One region of the Micromonospora echinaurantiaca genome, then DNA from elsewhere that is predicted to be linked to it. Evidence: riboswitches for the same ligand, from Rfam matches in the RefSeq annotation. Region 1 holds a riboswitch; the other holds the start of a gene.
The links. A riboswitch is a leader RNA that binds a small molecule or an ion and turns the genes downstream of it on or off. The one in region 1 is predicted to bind ZMP and ZTP.
Positions count from the first base shown of each region.

Region 2: another riboswitch for ZMP and ZTP. It lies ahead of GA0070609_RS12480 (glycine hydroxymethyltransferase); the one in region 1 lies ahead of GA0070609_RS29380 (bifunctional 5,10-methylenetetrahydrofolate dehydrogenase/5,10-methenyltetrahydrofolate cyclohydrolase).

Region 1 covers NZ_LT607750.1:6,468,948-6,476,545, forward strand. The annotation lists gene GA0070609_RS29360 (SRPBCC family protein) at 1-285, shown strand, start outside; gene GA0070609_RS29365 (ArsR/SmtB family transcription factor) at 282-632, shown strand; gene GA0070609_RS29370 (SRPBCC family protein) at 634-1,077, shown strand; gene GA0070609_RS29375 (VOC family protein) at 1,169-1,543, opposite strand; gene GA0070609_RS29380 (bifunctional 5,10-methylenetetrahydrofolate dehydrogenase/5,10-methenyltetrahydrofolate cyclohydrolase) at 1,648-2,544, opposite strand; ZMP/ZTP riboswitch at 2,556-2,638, opposite strand; gene GA0070609_RS29385 (YciI family protein) at 2,783-3,124, shown strand; gene GA0070609_RS29390 (RNA polymerase sigma factor) at 3,117-4,370, shown strand; gene GA0070609_RS29395 (aminoglycoside N(3)-acetyltransferase) at 4,401-5,189, opposite strand; gene GA0070609_RS29400 (hypothetical protein) at 5,240-6,343, opposite strand; gene GA0070609_RS29405 (PadR family transcriptional regulator) at 6,370-6,690, opposite strand; gene GA0070609_RS29410 (LLM class flavin-dependent oxidoreductase) at 6,785-7,598, shown strand, end outside.
Region 2 covers NZ_LT607750.1:2,706,001-2,713,598, reverse strand. The annotation lists gene araB (ribulokinase) at 1-531, shown strand, start outside; gene GA0070609_RS12480 (glycine hydroxymethyltransferase) at 680-2,119, opposite strand; ZMP/ZTP riboswitch at 2,138-2,227, opposite strand; gene GA0070609_RS12475 (metallophosphoesterase family protein) at 2,491-3,345, shown strand; gene GA0070609_RS12470 (hemerythrin domain-containing protein) at 3,389-3,889, opposite strand; gene GA0070609_RS12465 (S8 family peptidase) at 4,019-5,506, opposite strand; gene GA0070609_RS12460 (NAD(P)H-hydrate dehydratase) at 5,656-6,525, opposite strand; gene GA0070609_RS12455 (histidine phosphatase family protein) at 6,509-7,237, opposite strand; gene GA0070609_RS12450 (hypothetical protein) at 7,498-7,598, shown strand, end outside.

The sequences.
Region 1 (7,598 bases):
ACGACGACCATCGCCCTCGCCGTCGTCGAGGTCGATCCACCGAAGCGGTTCTCGTTCCGGTGGTGCTACTCAGCGCCGGACCGGGCCGGGAACTCGCTGTTCGTCACCTTCGACCTGGTCCCCACCGGCGGGGGCACCCGGGTCCGGATGACGGAGACCGGTTTCCGGGAGATGGGCTGGGAGATCGCCCAGCTCGAGGCGCAGTACCGCGACCACGAGAGCGGTTGGGACCACTACCTCCCCGCGCTCGGCGCGTACGTGGCGCGGCTGGTCGCCACCGCATGAGCACGGCGATCGACGACGAGCTGTGGTCGGCGGTCGGCGACCCCATCCGGCGTACGATGATCGATCTTCTGCTCGCCGGAGGGCCGGGAACGGCCACGTCACTGAGCGAGCGGCTGCCCGTCACCCGCCAGGCCGTCTCGAAGCACCTGGCCGTCCTGGACCGGGTCGGCCTGGTGCACGGCACGCCGGCCGGTCGGGAGCGCCGCTACCAGGTCGATGAGGCGCAGCTCGCCCGAGCTGTCGCCCAGTTGTCGGCGGTGGGCGCCACCTGGGACGCCCGACTCCGCCGGATCAAGCGGATCGCCGAGGCGATCGAACGCAACCGCGACAACAACCGAGGAGACTGAGATGGTCGACATCCTGCACCGGGTCGGCGTCGTCGCGCCGCTCGACGACGTCTACCGGGCGGTGGCAACGCCGGAGGGCATCGCCGGCTGGTGGACGACGGACACCACGGGCAAGAGCGAGGTCGGCGGCCAGCTGGCGTTCCGGTTCGGCGACGTCGGCGGCTTCGACATGGAGGTCCTGGAGCTCGATCCCGCCGGCCACGTACGGTGGCGGGTCACCGACGGGCCCGCGGAATGGGTCGGCACCGAGATCGACTGGCGCCTCGACCGGCGCGGCGAGTACACCATCGTCCAGTTCCGGCACGAGGGCTGGCGCGAGCCGGTCGAGTTCATGCACCACTGCAGCACCAAGTGGGCGACGTTCCTGCTCAGTCTCAAGGAGCTGGTGGAGACCGGGCGCGGCCGGCCGGCGCCGGACGACGTCCGGATCAGCGACTGGCACTGATCCCGGCGGCCGGACCCGGACCGACGCGCCGACGCCGGTCCGGGTCCGGCACCCGCTCAGCGACAGCGGCAGAACCGGGTCCGGCACCCACTCAGAGGTAGAGGCAGAAGGGGTGGCCGGCGGGGTCGAGGTGCACCCGTACGTCGTCCTGGGGTTGGAAGTCCGCCAGGGTGGCCCCGGCGGCGACGGCGTGGGCGGAGGCCGCCTCCAGGTCGTCGACCTGGATGTCGAGGTGGATCATCATCTGCGGATCTCCCGGCCCGGCCGGCCACACCGGCCGTACGTAGTCCGACTCGGTCTGGAACGCCAGGCCGGCGCCGCCGCCCGGCGCGCGCAGCGTGACCCAGTCCGGTTCGTCCTCGTCCCGCGGCCACCCGAGCAGGCGTTCGTAGAACGCGGCCAGTTCCCGGGCGTCGGGCGAATCCAGCACGGTGGCGGTCAGCGTCAGCCGAGGTCGATCCTCCATACCACCGTCCATACCCAGGTGTCGGCGTGGGTCAAGCACGCGCGCCCCGACCGGCCTTCCGCCCCGGCCGGCCTTCCGCCCCCGGCCGGCCGGGGCGCCGCGGCTCAGGCGCGCCCGCTCAGCCGCTCGGCGGCGTCGACGGCGTTGCGGAAGAGCATCGCCACCGTGGTCGGGCCGACCCCGCCGACCCGGGGCGTGATCGCGCTGGCCACCTCGGCGCACGACTCGTCGACGTCCGGCAGCAGCCGGCGGCCCTCGTAGCGGACGCCGGCCCCGATCACCACCGCGCCCGGCTTGACGTGCTCCGGCTGGATGATCCCGGGTACGCCGGCGGCGGCGACCAGGATGTCGGCGCGCCGGGTGTAGCGGTCCCAGTCCGGCACGCCGGTGTGCACGACGGTGACCGCCGCGTTGGCGGTGGGCCGCTTCTGCGCCAGCATGATCGACAGCGGCCGGCCGAGGGTCGCGCCCCGGCCCAGGATGACCACCTCACGCCCGGCGACCGGGATGTCGTAGTGGGCCAGCAGCGCCTCGATGCCGGCCGGCGTGCAGGGCAGCGGCCCGGGCAGCCCGAGCGCCAGCCGCCCGATGTTGAGCGGGTGCATCCCGTCGACGTCCTTGTCCGGGTCGACGCTCTGCAACGCCCGGTCGTAGTCGAGGTGGGCCGGGACCGGGTACTGCACGAGCAGCCCGTGCACCCCCGGGTCGGCGTTGTAGCCGGCGATCACCCGGTGCAGGTCCTCCTGCGTGGCGTCGGCCGGCAGGTGGGTGTGCGGCGACTCGAAGTTCAGCTCCGCCGCCTGGCGCTGCTTGATCCGGATGTAACCGGCGCTGGCGTCGTCGTCACCGACCAGTACGGTCGCGAGCGCCGGCACGACGCCCGCCCGGCGCAGCCGGGACACCCGGTCGGCCACCTCGGCGAAGACCTTGTCGGCGAGCGGCTTGCCGGACAGCAGCCGGGCGGTGTGCGGGATCACGGCGGTGTCGTCTGCGATGGGCATGGCTCCCCCAACGTGGGTGCCCAGGCGGTCGACTCCCACGGCGAGCTCCCCGATGGTTGGTGCCATCCCCGTGCCGCCAGTCGCGTTCCCACCCAGCTTGCCCCATCCGGCGTCGGCGGCGCCAGGCGACCCCGGGCGCCGCCGGCACCGTCGCCGGAAAAAATCTTGGCCGGTACGGTCCGGAACCGGGCCACCCGTTCGTCACCCTGGTGAGAATCACCGACCAGGGAGAGCCGAGATGAAGTACATGATGTTCGTCTGCAGCGACACCGAGCCGGACGCCGACCGGGAGAACTGGCCCGACATCGAGGCGTGGGTGGCCGAGAACGACGCCCGTGGCCGCCGGCTGACCGGCGACGTGCTGGCCGAGACGACGGCGGCCACCACGGTCCGGGTGCGCAACGGCGAGCTGCTGGTGTCCGACGGTCCGTTCACCGAGACCAAGGAGGTGATCGTGGGCTTCGACCTGCTGGAGTGCGCCGACCTGGACGAGGCGATCGAGGTGGCCCGGACCCATCCGATGGCCCGGGCCGGCCGGATCGAGCTGCGCCCCTTCGCCGATCTGGCCCCGGGTGACTGACCCACCGGCGGCCGCGACGGCGGACGCCGTCGCGGCCGCCTGCGCCGACTCGTACGCCCGGATCGTCGCCGCGCTGATCCGGGTGACCGGGGACTGGACGCTGGCCGAGGACTGCGCCCAGGAGGCGCTGGCGCTCGCCCTCGAACGGTGGCCCGGCGACGGCGTGCCGGCCAACCCGGGTGGCTGGCTGATGACGGTGGCCCGCAACCGCGCGCTGGACGTGCTGCGCCGGGCCTCCGTCGAACGCCGCAAGCTGCACGAGCTGGCGCTGCTCACGCTGGCCGGCCCGGAACCCGCCGGGGAGGCACCGGCCGGCCCGGACCTCGCGACCGGGGAGGAGATCGTGGACGACCGGCTGCGGCTCGTCTTCACCTGCTGCCATCCGGCGCTGTCGCTGGACGCCCGGGTGGCGCTGACGCTGCGCGTCGTCTGCGGCGTGCCGACCGCCGACATCGCGCGCGCCCTGCTGGTCAGCGAGTCGACGATGACCCGGCGGCTGACCCGGGCGAAGACCCGGATCACCACCGCCGGCATCCCCTACCGGGTGCCGACCGGCCCGATGCTCGCCGAGCGGCTGCCCGGCGTACTCGCGGTGCTCTACCTGCTCTTCACCAGGGGCTACGACGCCGACGGCGAGCCCGCGTTCGCCGACGAGGCGATCCGGCTGGCCCGCCTGCTCGTCCGGCTCATGCCCGACCAGCCGGAGGTCGCCGCGCTGCTCGCGCTCTTCCTGTTGCAGCACTCCCGCCGGGACGCCCGGCGCGACGCCGACGGCAACCTGCTCACGCTCGACCGGCAGGACCGCACCCGCTGGGACCGCGCGGCGATCGCCGAGGCCGTCGACCTCCTGGCCCGGGTGCGCCCGGCCGGCCCGTACGCCCTCCAGGCCCGGATCGCCGCGTGCCACGCCACCGCCGCCTCCGCCGCGGCCACCGACTGGCCGGCCATCGCCCGGGCGTACGACGACCTCGCCCGGATCCAGCCGTCACCGGTGATCGGGCTGAACCGCGCGGTGGCGCACGGCTTCGCGCACGGGCCGGCGGCCGGGCTGGCGCTGCTGGCCGAGGCCCGGGCCGGCGGGGCGCTGGACGGCTACCCGCCGGCCGTGGCGGCCGAGGCCGAGCTGACCGCCCGCCAGGGGGACCGTGAGCGGGCGGCGGCGCTGTTCCGGCGGGCCGCCGCGATGTGCCGGGCGGGTTCCGAGCGGCGCGCCCTGCTGGACCGCGCCGCCGACCTGTCGACCTGAACCGCCGCCGACCGGATCAGGTGCCCGCCGTCAGTGCCGGTGCGCGGCCATCCAGGCGGTGGCGTGGTCGACCAGGGCGGGCTGCGGCATCAGCCGGGCGGTCGCCCCGCCGACCCGGCCGGTCGTCGCCTGCCCGGTGGCGTCGAAGTCGGCGCCCAGGCGGTCGAAGTCGCTCTCGTCGGTCACCACGTCGACCCAGGTGGCCCACCGGCTGGTCCCGTCCGGCTGCCGCAGGGACGACCCGGTCGCCGCGCGCGGCGGCGCGGCCTGCCGGTACTCGGCGAGGTGCAGGGAGGTGTTCGAGTCGTACCCGCAGCCGAGCAGCAGCACCTTGCCGGCCAGCCGGTACACCGCGCCGAGCGGCGAGCGCTCGCCCAGCGCGTCGTCCAGCGGGTGCCCGGCCACCACCTCCACCGCGTGCCGGCCGAGGGCGGCGAAGGAGACCTGCGGGTGGTCGCTGCGCAGCGCCCCCGGCCAGGTGCGGACCGTCTCGGCCAGGACTCCCATGTACCGGCTGGGCGTGCGCGCCGGGTCGAAGCCGGGCGTCCGCTCCCGGATCACCGGCCACCACGCCTCCGGTACGGGCGGGTGCCGCCAGCCGGCCGGGTCGGTGTTGTCCGGCGTGTGGGTCGGCACGACCAGGGTTCCGTCGGGGCCGACGGCGGCCAGCAGCGCCTGCACGACCGCCTGGGTGCCACCGGCGACGAACCCGAGACTCCGGTAGGACGAGTGCACCAGCACCACGTCACCGGCGGCGAGGCCGAGGGCGCGCAGGTCCGACGCGAGGCTGTCCACGGTGTGCGGCATCGACTGGTCCACGCGGCGCAGCGTACGAGGCGGAGGTGCCGCCGCCCACCGGTTTCCGGCGGTCAGCCCGCCGCGGCGGTGGGCAGCGGGTCGGCAGCGCGGCGCGGCAGGGCGGCCAGCGCCAGCCCGAGCAGCGCGCAGAGCGTGCCGGCCACGAAGAACATCGCGAGCGCGGGTTGCCCGAGCCATTCCCACAGCGGGTGCCAGCTCGGGTGCGGCTCGTCGAGGTGGTGGCCGAACAGGTGCGGAACGGTCAGCAGGACCGGTGACCACCACAGGAACATGCTCACCGCGAACAGGACGGTGACCGCGTTGCGGGCCGGGTGCGCGGCCTCGGTGCGCCGGCTCGCCCACCCGAAGAGCAGCCAACCGATGCCGGCGCCGAGCAGGCCACCGAGCAGGCCGGCGGGCAGCACCGCGGGCGGGGCGGCCCGGTTCAGGCTCACCATCAGGTAGCTGCTCACCCCCTGGGGCGGCGAGGTGATCGTCACCCGCAGCACGGTGTCTCCCCGACGGGCCAGGACGGTGGTCTCGGTGTACCGCACGACCGAGGCGCACCACTTGTCGGTGCAGCCGGAGTCCCCGGTGACCATCGGCTCGGACAACTGCCAGCCGGCCTGCCGGAGCCGCCGCTCGGTGTCGGCGACCGTCCGCTCGGCCGGCGCGGGCGGCGCGCCGGCCGCGGTGAGCACCGTCTCGCCCAGTTGGTACTCGCCGCCGTCCGGGAAGAGCACCTGGTCGAGGTTACGAAGCCGCAGCGGCTGGCTGTAGAAGGTGAACAGGGCCGTAGCGGGCTCGACGTCGCCGAGCCGGTGACCGGGGAACACGTCGGCGAAGAGCGCGGCGGCCTCGGCGCGGTCCGGCTGCGGGCGGGAGGTCTCCCAGGCGACCCGGGTGGCGGCGGCCGCGGTGAACAGCCCGCAGATGACGGCCGCGAGGGTCGCCCAGGCACCCACCGTACGGCTGGCCGGGCGGCCGAGCCGGCAGCGCAGCCCGTGCCGGAGCAGATCGACCGCCTCCCGCAGGGTCGGTCGGGTGCGGCCGGGCGGTGCGGCGTCCAGCAGCACGCCGACCATCTCCTCGCCCCGGGCGCGGCGGTAGGCGCGCGGGTGGCAGCAGAGCAGCCGCCGGTAGCGGCGGGCGAGTGGATCGCCGGTCGGCGGCATGGCCGTCCCTTCGAAGGTGGCGCGGGTCAGGCGGTACGCGGGCGGAGCGGGCGTAGCCGGGCCTCGGCGGCGGTGGTGAGCTGGCGCAGCCGGGCGGTCTCGGCGTCGAGGGCGGTGACGCCGTCCGGGGTCAGCCGGTAGTAGCGGCGTAGCCGCCCGTCGACGGTCTCCTCGCGGTCGGGGGCGACCAGCCCCTGCGCGCTGAGCCGGTCGAGGGCGGCGTAGAGGGTGCCGGGCAGCAGCGTGACGCGTTGCTCGGAGAGGGCGGCGACCTCCTGGATGATGCCGTAGCCGTGCCGCGGGCCGGCGGCGAGCGCGGTGAGGATGAGGAACGTCGGCTCGCGCATCGGGGTCACGCGGGTCAACATATTCAGATCATTGATACATGGCAAGGCCGGCAGCCCGACCCGGCGGTTTCCGTCGGTGCCGGTGGTTAGGCTGCTGATCATGCGGATTGGCATCGTGATCCTTCCCGACCAGCGCTGGTCCGAGTCGCAGCGCCGCTGGCGGCAGGCGGACGAGTGGGGCTTCGACCACGCCTGGACGTACGACCACCTGGGCTGGCGGGACCTGGTCGACGGGCCGTGGTTCGACTCGATGGCCACGCTGACCGCCGCCGCGACGGTGACCTCCCGGATCCGCCTCGGCACGCTGGTCGCCTCGCCGAACTTCCGGCACCCGGCCGCGTTCGCCCGGCAGGTGACCGCGCTCGACGACGTCTGCGGTGGCCGGTTGCTGCTCGGCCTCGGCGCCGGCGGCATCGGCTTCGACGCCGCCGTGCTCGGCGGCGAGACGCTGCCGCCGCGGCAGCGGGTGGACCGGTTCGGCGAGTTCACCGAGCTGCTGGACCTCGTCCTGCGTGAGGACGGGACGACCTGGCGGGGTGACTGGTTCGCCGCGGTGGACGCCCGGAACAACCCCGGCTGCGTCCAGCTGCCCCGGGTGCCGTTCGTGGTGGCGGCGAACGGGCCCCGCTCGATGAAGCTGGTGGCCCGGTTCGGCCAGGGGTGGGTCACCACCGGCTCCGGCGGCGACGACCTGGACAGCTGGTGGGACGGGGTCGGCGAGCTGTGCGCCCGGCTGGACAAGACGCTGGCCGCCGCCGGGCGCGACCCGGTCACCCTGGACCGCTACCTCTCGCTCGACTCGGCGCCGGAGTTCTCGCTGCGCAGCGCCCAGTTCTTCGCCGACCAGGTCGAGCGCGCCGCCGCGCTCGGCTTCACCGACGTGGTGACCCACTGGCCCCGGGCCAGCA
Region 2 (7,598 bases), 3.4 Mb from region 1:
GGGCACGGCCTGCTCGCGCTGGACTGGCACAGCGGCAACCGTTCGGTGCTGATGGACCACGAGCTGAGCGGGGTGCTGGTCGGGCTGACCCTGGCCACCCGGCCGGAGGAGATCTGGCGGGCGCTGCTGGAGTCGACCGCGTTCGGGGCGCGGACCGTGGTCGCCGCGTTCGAGGACGCCGGGGTGCGGGTGGACGAGCTGACCGTCGCCGGCGGGCTGACTGACAACCGGCTGCTGCTGCGGATCTACGCCGACGTGCTGCGCCGGCCGCTGCACGTGGTCGACTCGGCGCACCCGGCGGCGCTGGGCGCGGCGATCCACGCGGCGGTGGCCGTCGGGGCGTACCCCGACGTGCCGGCCGCGTCGGCGGCGATGGGCGCCCCCCACCGGGAGACCTGGCACCCGGATCCCGCCCGCGCGGCGGTCTACGACGAGCTGTACGCCCACTACCGCGCCCTGCACGACCACTTCGGCCGCGGCGGCACCGACACCCTCCACCGCCTCCGCACCCTCCGCACCCGCCCCCACTGACCCCCACCCGCGCCGCCCACCCACCCCGTTGATCATGAGGTTGGCGGTGTGAAATGTCCGGACCCACGCCGTCAACCTCATGATCAACGGGAGGGGACGGCGACGCCCCGCGCGGCGGGGCCGGGCGGGGCGTCGGGGGTGGTGCGGGTCAGGTCAGGTCGACGGTGGGGTAGAGGGGGAAGCCGGTGAGCAGTTCCGCGGCCTGCCGGCTGACCTTGTCGGCGACGGCCGGGTCGAGCAGGTACTTGGCCTTCGACGGGGTGCCGTCGGCGTTGCTGCCCGGCGTGGTCTGGCTGAGCACTGTGTGGATCAGCTCGGCGGTCTGGTCCATCTCGGCGGTGCCCAGCCCCCGGGTGGTGAGTGCCGGGGTGCCGATCCGGATGCCGGAGGTGTACCAGGCGCCGTTCGGGTCCTGCGGCACCGAGTTGCGGTTGGTGACGATGCCCGAGTCGAGCAGCGCCTGCTCGGCCTGCCGGCCGGTCAGCCCGTAGCCGGTGACGTCGATCAGCACCAGGTGGTTGTCGGTGCCGCCGGTGACCAGCTTGCCGCCCCGGCGCAGCAGCCCCTCGGCCAGCGCCTGCGCGTTGGCCACGATGCGCTGGGCGTAGTCGGCGAAGTCGGGCCGACGCGCCTCGGCCAGGGCGACCGCCTTGGCGGCCATCACGTGCGGCAGCGGGCCGCCGAGCACCATCGGGCAGCCCCGGTCGACCTGGTCGGCCAGCTCCGGCTGGCAGAGCACCAGGCCGCCGCGCGGGCCGCGCAGCGACTTGTGCGTGGTGGTGGTGACGATGTGCGCGTGCGGCACCGGGTCGTAGTCGCCGGTGAACACCTTGCCGGCGACCAGGCCGGCGAAGTGGGCCATGTCGACCATGAAGGTGGCGCCGACCGAGTCGGCGATCTCCCGCATGATCCGGAAGTTCACCTTGCGGGGGTACGCCGAGTAGCCGGCCACCAGGATCAGCGGCTTGAACTCCCGGGCCGCCGCGGCGACCTGGTCGTAGTCGACCAGGCCGGTGGCCGGGTCGGTGCCGTAGCTGCGCTGGTCGAACATCTTGCCGGAGATGTTCGGCCGGAAGCCGTGGGTGAGGTGCCCACCGGCGTCCAGGGACATGCCCAGCATCCGCTGGTTGCCCAGCTCGCGGCGGAGCGCGAACCAGTCCGCCTCGGTGAGCTCGTTGACCTGCCGGACCTGCGCCTTCTTCAGCGCCGGGGACTCGATCCGGTCGGCCAGGATCGCCCAGAACGCGACCAGGTTGGCGTCGATGCCGGAGTGCGGCTGCACGTACGCGTGCGCGGAGCCGAACAGCTCCCGGGCGTGCTCGGCGGCGAGCGCCTCCACGGTGTCGACGTTCTGGCAGCCGGCGTAGAACCGGCGGCCGACGGTGCCCTCGGCGTACTTGTCGCTGAACCAGTTGCCCATCGCCAGCAGCGTGGCCGGGGAGGCGTAGTTCTCGCTGGCGATCAGCTTCAGCGACTCGCGCTGGTCGGCCAGTTCCGCCCCGATGGCGTCGGCGACCCGCGGTTCGACCGCGCGGATCACCTCGAGGGCGCTGCGGAAAGCGGTGGATTCGGCGTTCAGCGACGACATGCGACCTCCAGGTGACGTGCGGAAGGCCCAGGCGCTCGGCATGCGTCCTCATGACGGGACCGCTTCCCGATGGTGCTCCATCCCCACGCGCCAGTCACGGCCCGGGCTGATCCTACCGGGTCGGCGACCCGCCGCCCCGGTCCGCCTCTGGCAACCCGGCTGACGGCGCGCCGCCCGTCCTCCTCCCGCCGTCGCCGCCGGACCCGCCCGTCAAGATCGGCACGACGTACGGGATCTGGCGGCTTCCCGCGCGTCGGAGACCGCCACATCCCGCATATTGCGCCGGACGCCGGACGCCGGACGCCGGACGCCGGACGCCGGGTGCGGGGCGCGGGGTCGCGGCGGGGATGGGCGGTCCATAGGATCGGGGAATGGTGGCCGACGGGAGCGCGGGCGGCAGCCTGCTCGCCATCAGCGACCTGCACGTCAACCACCGGGAGAACCGGGCCGTCGTCGAGGGCCTGCACCCCGAGACGCCGCACGACTGGCTGCTCGTCGCCGGCGACGTGGCCGACACGGTGGCGGACGTCGAGTGGGTGCTCGGGCTGCTGGCGCACCGCTTCGCGCGGGTGGTCTGGGCGCCCGGCAACCACGAGCTGTGGTCCCCGCCGAACGACCCGGTGACGCTGCGCGGGCTGGAGCGCTACCAGCACCTGGTGGCCGTCTGCCGGCGGCTGGGCGTGCTCACCCCGGAGGACCCGTACCCGGTGTGGCGGGGCGCGGGCGGGCCGGTGCTGGTGGCGCCGCTGTTCCTGCTCTACGACCACAGCTGGTTGCCGGACGGGATCGACACCCGGGAGGCGGCGCTGGCCGAGGCGTACCGGACCGGGGTGGTCTGCACCGACGAGTTCCTGCTGCACCCCGACCCGTACCCGAGCCGGGTGGACTGGTGCGCGGCCCGGGTCGAGCAGACCCGGCAGCGGCTGGCCGAGCGGGAGCCGGCGCTGCCCACCGTGCTGGTCAACCACTACCCGCTGGTCCGCGAGCCGACCCGGATCCTGCGCTACCCGATCTTCGCCCAGTGGTGCGGCACCGAGGCCACCACCGACTGGCACCTGCGCTTCGACGCCGCCGCGGTGGTCTACGGGCACCTGCACATTCCCCGGACCACCTGGCACGACGGCGTCCGGTTCGAGGAGGTCTCGGTGGGCTACCCGCGGGAGTGGCGGCAGCGCACCGTACCGCCGGGGCGGCTGCGGCGGATCCTGCCGGCGCCCCCGGCGTGACGACGGGCCCCGACGCGCCGGGGCCCGCCGTGTCCGTCGCCGCTCAGGCGGTCACCGCGTGCAGCGACTTCTTGAGCGCCTTCGGGTCGGTGGGCTTGCGGGGGGCGCCGTCGCGCAGCTCGATCATCCGCTCGCCGATCTCCTGCAACTGCTTACGGCCGAGCGCCTCGCGCACCTTCGGGAACCACTCCTGCTCCTCCTCCTCGACGTGGTGCAGCACGTTCTCGATCAGCACCGTCGTCTTGGCGTTGAAGTGCTCGTCCTCGGCGTCCATGGTGAACAGTTCGGCGCAGAGCAGGTCGGCGACGTGGTGCTCCTCGTACGACTCGAGGATGTCGTCCTCCAGGTCCGGCAGGAGCTTGCGGACCTCCGGGTACATCACCTCGTTCTCCAGGTACGTGTGCACGGTGAGCGCCTCGATGATCTGCCCCACCAGCTGCTTGCGCTTGCTCGCCGGCCCCTCCTCGGCATCCTGGAAGGCCTTGAACAGGCGGCGCATCTCCTTGTGGTCCTCCTTGAGCAGGACGATGGCATCGGTGGACACCGGGTGACCTCCTAGGTTCGACGGATGTTCGTCCGGTACCCCGGGGGTGAGCTGCGGAAACTGGTGTCCCCCAAGCGGGTGGGGCCCGGCGGATCACCGCCGGGCCCCACCACTGGTCGTGCTGTCGCCTCAGCGCACCACGTTGTACGCGCTGACCATGCCCGCGCCGTAGAACGAGTTACGCGCCCCGCCGGAGCAGGTGGCGTCGTACGCGTTCGGGCCGGCCGCGATCAGCGGCACCGGGTTGTAGACCCCCTCCGGGCAGGCCTGCGCCTCGGCCGTGCGCTGCAGGAACGAGCTGAGCTGGCCCGGCGTCATGCCCGGGTGGGCGGACAGGGCCAGCGCGGCCACGCCGGCGGCGTGCGGGCTGGACATCGAGGTGCCCTGCTTGTAGCCCCACCCGTTGGTGCGGGTGGCGGTGTTGAAGGTGGTCGACAGGATGCCGTCGGCGAGGGTGGAGCTGACACCCCGGGTGCGGAACCGGGTGTCGCCGCCCGGCGCCGTCACCTCGACCACGCCCTGGCCGTACGAGGAGTAGTAGCTCTTCTCCCCGGTCGGGCCGACCGCCGAGACGGTCACCACGCCCGGCGCCTCGCCCGGCAGGACGAGGCAGGCGCTGGTGAGGTCCTCGCGGACCTCCGGCGTCCCGTTGTTCGGGCTGCCGGTGTCGGTGATCTTGTGCGCGAGGTCCCAGTTCGAGTTACCCGCGGACGCCACGTGCAGCACGCCCTTGCTCTGCGAGTAACGGATGGCTCGCTGCACGGCCTGCCACACCGGACGCTGACGCTCGTCGTTGCGGCAGTTCAGCTGCCACGGGTCGATGTAGTAGCTGTTGTTCGTGACCCGCATGCCGTGCTCGGCCGCCCAGAGGAACCCGCAGACCGCGGCCTCGGGGAAGATGTAGCCGTCGTTGTTGACGACCTTGACGGCGGCCACCTTCACCCCCGGAGCGACCCCGGTCACCCCGACGCCGTTGACCCCGGCGGCGATGGTGCCGGCCACGTGGGTGCCGTGGTCGGAGGTGGTCGGATTCCAGGCCGACTCGGTGGTGTCGACGACACCGCCGAGGCAGGAGGCGCTCTTGTCCTTGGCGATCTGGCTGGCCAGATCCGGGTGGCTGCTGGAGATGCCGCTGTCCAGCACGCCCACCACCACGTCGGCGCTGCCGGCGTTGATCGCGTGGGCCTGCGGGACGCCGATCATCGGCATGTCCCACTGCTGACCGAAGAGCGGCTCCTTGGTCGGATCCGCGCTGGCGGCCACGGCGTCGGCCGCGGCCACCTCGACGGTCTCGCCCTCGTCGAGGGCGGTGCCCAGGCCGGCGGTGGACGCCACCGACTCGACGCCCGCGCCCGCCACGTCGGTGGTGAAGTCGGGGTTGGTCGAGCGGACGACGAGCACGCCGATCTGGTCGTAGCTGGCCACCACGGTGCCCTTGGCGGCAGCCACCCGGGCCGCCGCCTTGTCGGTCTTCGCGCCCTGCGGCGCGAGGACCAGGAACGTGGTGTCCGGGCCGGCGGCCGCCACGGCGGGCGCGAGCCCACCGGTGACGGCCAGTCCGACGCCGAGCGTCATTGCGGACGCGGCGGCCAGTGTCTTGCGACGGAGGTTCTTCACACAGACTCCCAGGGGCCGTTACCCGCCGGTTGACGCACTCCGGGTGGAGTGCGGACCGGCGAGAGGCAGGCAGGATGCTTGCCTCTGTGCAACCAGCGCCGAAAGCCGTTGTGGCGTTACACACACGCGCTCAGGGCGGACAAAAGGTGTCAGACGGTGGCGAGGGTGTGCGGGATCTCGTCGAGCAGCTCACGGGCGAGGAACCCGATCCGGCCGAACCGGGGGACCAGCCGCTGCCCGCTCACCGCGTGGGCGAACGCCGCCCAGCACGCGGCCTGCGCCGGCTCGGCGCCCCGGGACAACAGCCCGGCCAGCAGCCCGGCCCGGACGTCGCCGCTGCCCGAGGTGCCGAGACCCGCGTCGCCGCTCTCCTCCCGCCAACCAAGCCCGTCCGGAGTGGCGATGTGGCCGTAGAGGGAGACCACCGCGTCGTAGCGGCGGGCCAGCTCGGCCGCCTCGGCGTCCAGGTCGTCGCCGGGCGCCCGGCCGAGCAGGTGGCGCGCCTCGGTCAGGTTGGGGGTCAGCACCACCGGCCGGCCGGAGCCGACCAGCAGGTCCGGGCAGTGGCTGAGCGCGCCCAGGGCGTACGCGTCGAGCACCAGCGCCGTCTCCGGGCCGGCCGCGTCGAGCACCAGGCCGAGCAGCGCCCGGGTCTCGTCGATCTCTTTGAGGCCGGGGCCGAGCGCCACCACGTCCGCCTCGGCCACCAGCTCGGTCAACCGGTCGCCGGGCTGGCCGGCGACCGCGCCGTCCGCGGTCTCCGGCAGCCCCACCACCAGCGCCTCCGGCACCTGGATGCTCAGCGCGGCGGCGGTGGACTCGGCGGCGGCCAGTTGCAGCACGCCGGCCCCGGCCCGCAGCGCGGCCACCCCGGCGAGCAGCACCGCGCCCGGGGTGAACCGGGAGCCGCCCACCACCAGCACCGTGCCGCGGGCCTGCTTGCCGCCGGTCGGCACGGGCAGCGCCCAGTCCCGCAGCAGCTGCGGCGTGATCACGGCCGTGTCAGACCGGTTCGGCATGGACCTCGTCCTCCCGGGTCGGCGGCGCGCCCTGCTGGCGCAGGTGGGCGACGTCGTTGAACACGTTGAGGGTGAGCCGGCCGTGCTCGTCGGCGGACCAGCCGGTGATCGAGCAGTTCGCGATGATTTGCCCGTGGGTCAGCGCCATCAGCTCCGTCTCGGTGAGCTGCTCGACCAGGTAGCGGGTGAGGAAGACCAGCGCGTCGTGGCCGAAGAGCAGCACCCGCCGGCCCGGGTGGTCGCGGCGCAGGTCGCCGAGGAGGGTACGCAGCCGCAGCGCCACGTCCGTCCAGGACTCACCGCCGGGTGGCCGGTAGTAGAACTTGCCGAGCCGGGCCCGGCGCGCCGCCTCCTCCGGCAGCCGTTGCCGCACCCCGTGGCCGGTGAGCCCGTCGAGGATGCCCAGCTCCCGGTCGCGCAGCCGCTCGTCGACGCTGACCGGGATGTCGGTGCCGGCCAGCGCCAGCTCGGCGGTGCGCACCGCGCGCAGGTACGGCGACACCACCGCCAGGTCGGGCCGGCGCGACGGGGGCAGCTCGGCCAGCCACCGGCCGGTGGCCCGGGCCTGCTCCTCGCCGGTGGCCGAGAGCGGCACGTCGGCGTCCCGGTGGGTGAGGTCGATCAGCTCGGCGCCGGACCGCTCGGCCGCGCTCGCCGCCACGTTCGCCGTGCTCTCGCCGTGCCGGACGATCCAGAGCGCTGCCAGTTCCATGGGGCAACCCGTACCCGGGCGTCCCGGCGGGTAATCGCCGGCCCCAGCGGCCCCGCCCGGTGGCCCCGCCCGGTGGTCGCCGGTGGCTGGTCGGCGTGGCGGTCGGGGCGGCCGGTCGGCGCGGCGGTCGGACGTCGCCGCCTCGTCCGGTGCGATCTCCGGGACGGGTCATCGTCGCCCGGCGGCGGGCGTGAACCCGGCCCGGCCGGGTAAGCGCTGGCTCCACGATGACCGACAGGGGAGGTTGCGCCGTGGCGACCATGACCAAGGAACAGATGAGCCCGGTGAGGGACAAGAACTACGACCTCATCCACGCCTTGCAGATGTCGCTGGAGCACGTGTACCGGATGGAGACGTACAT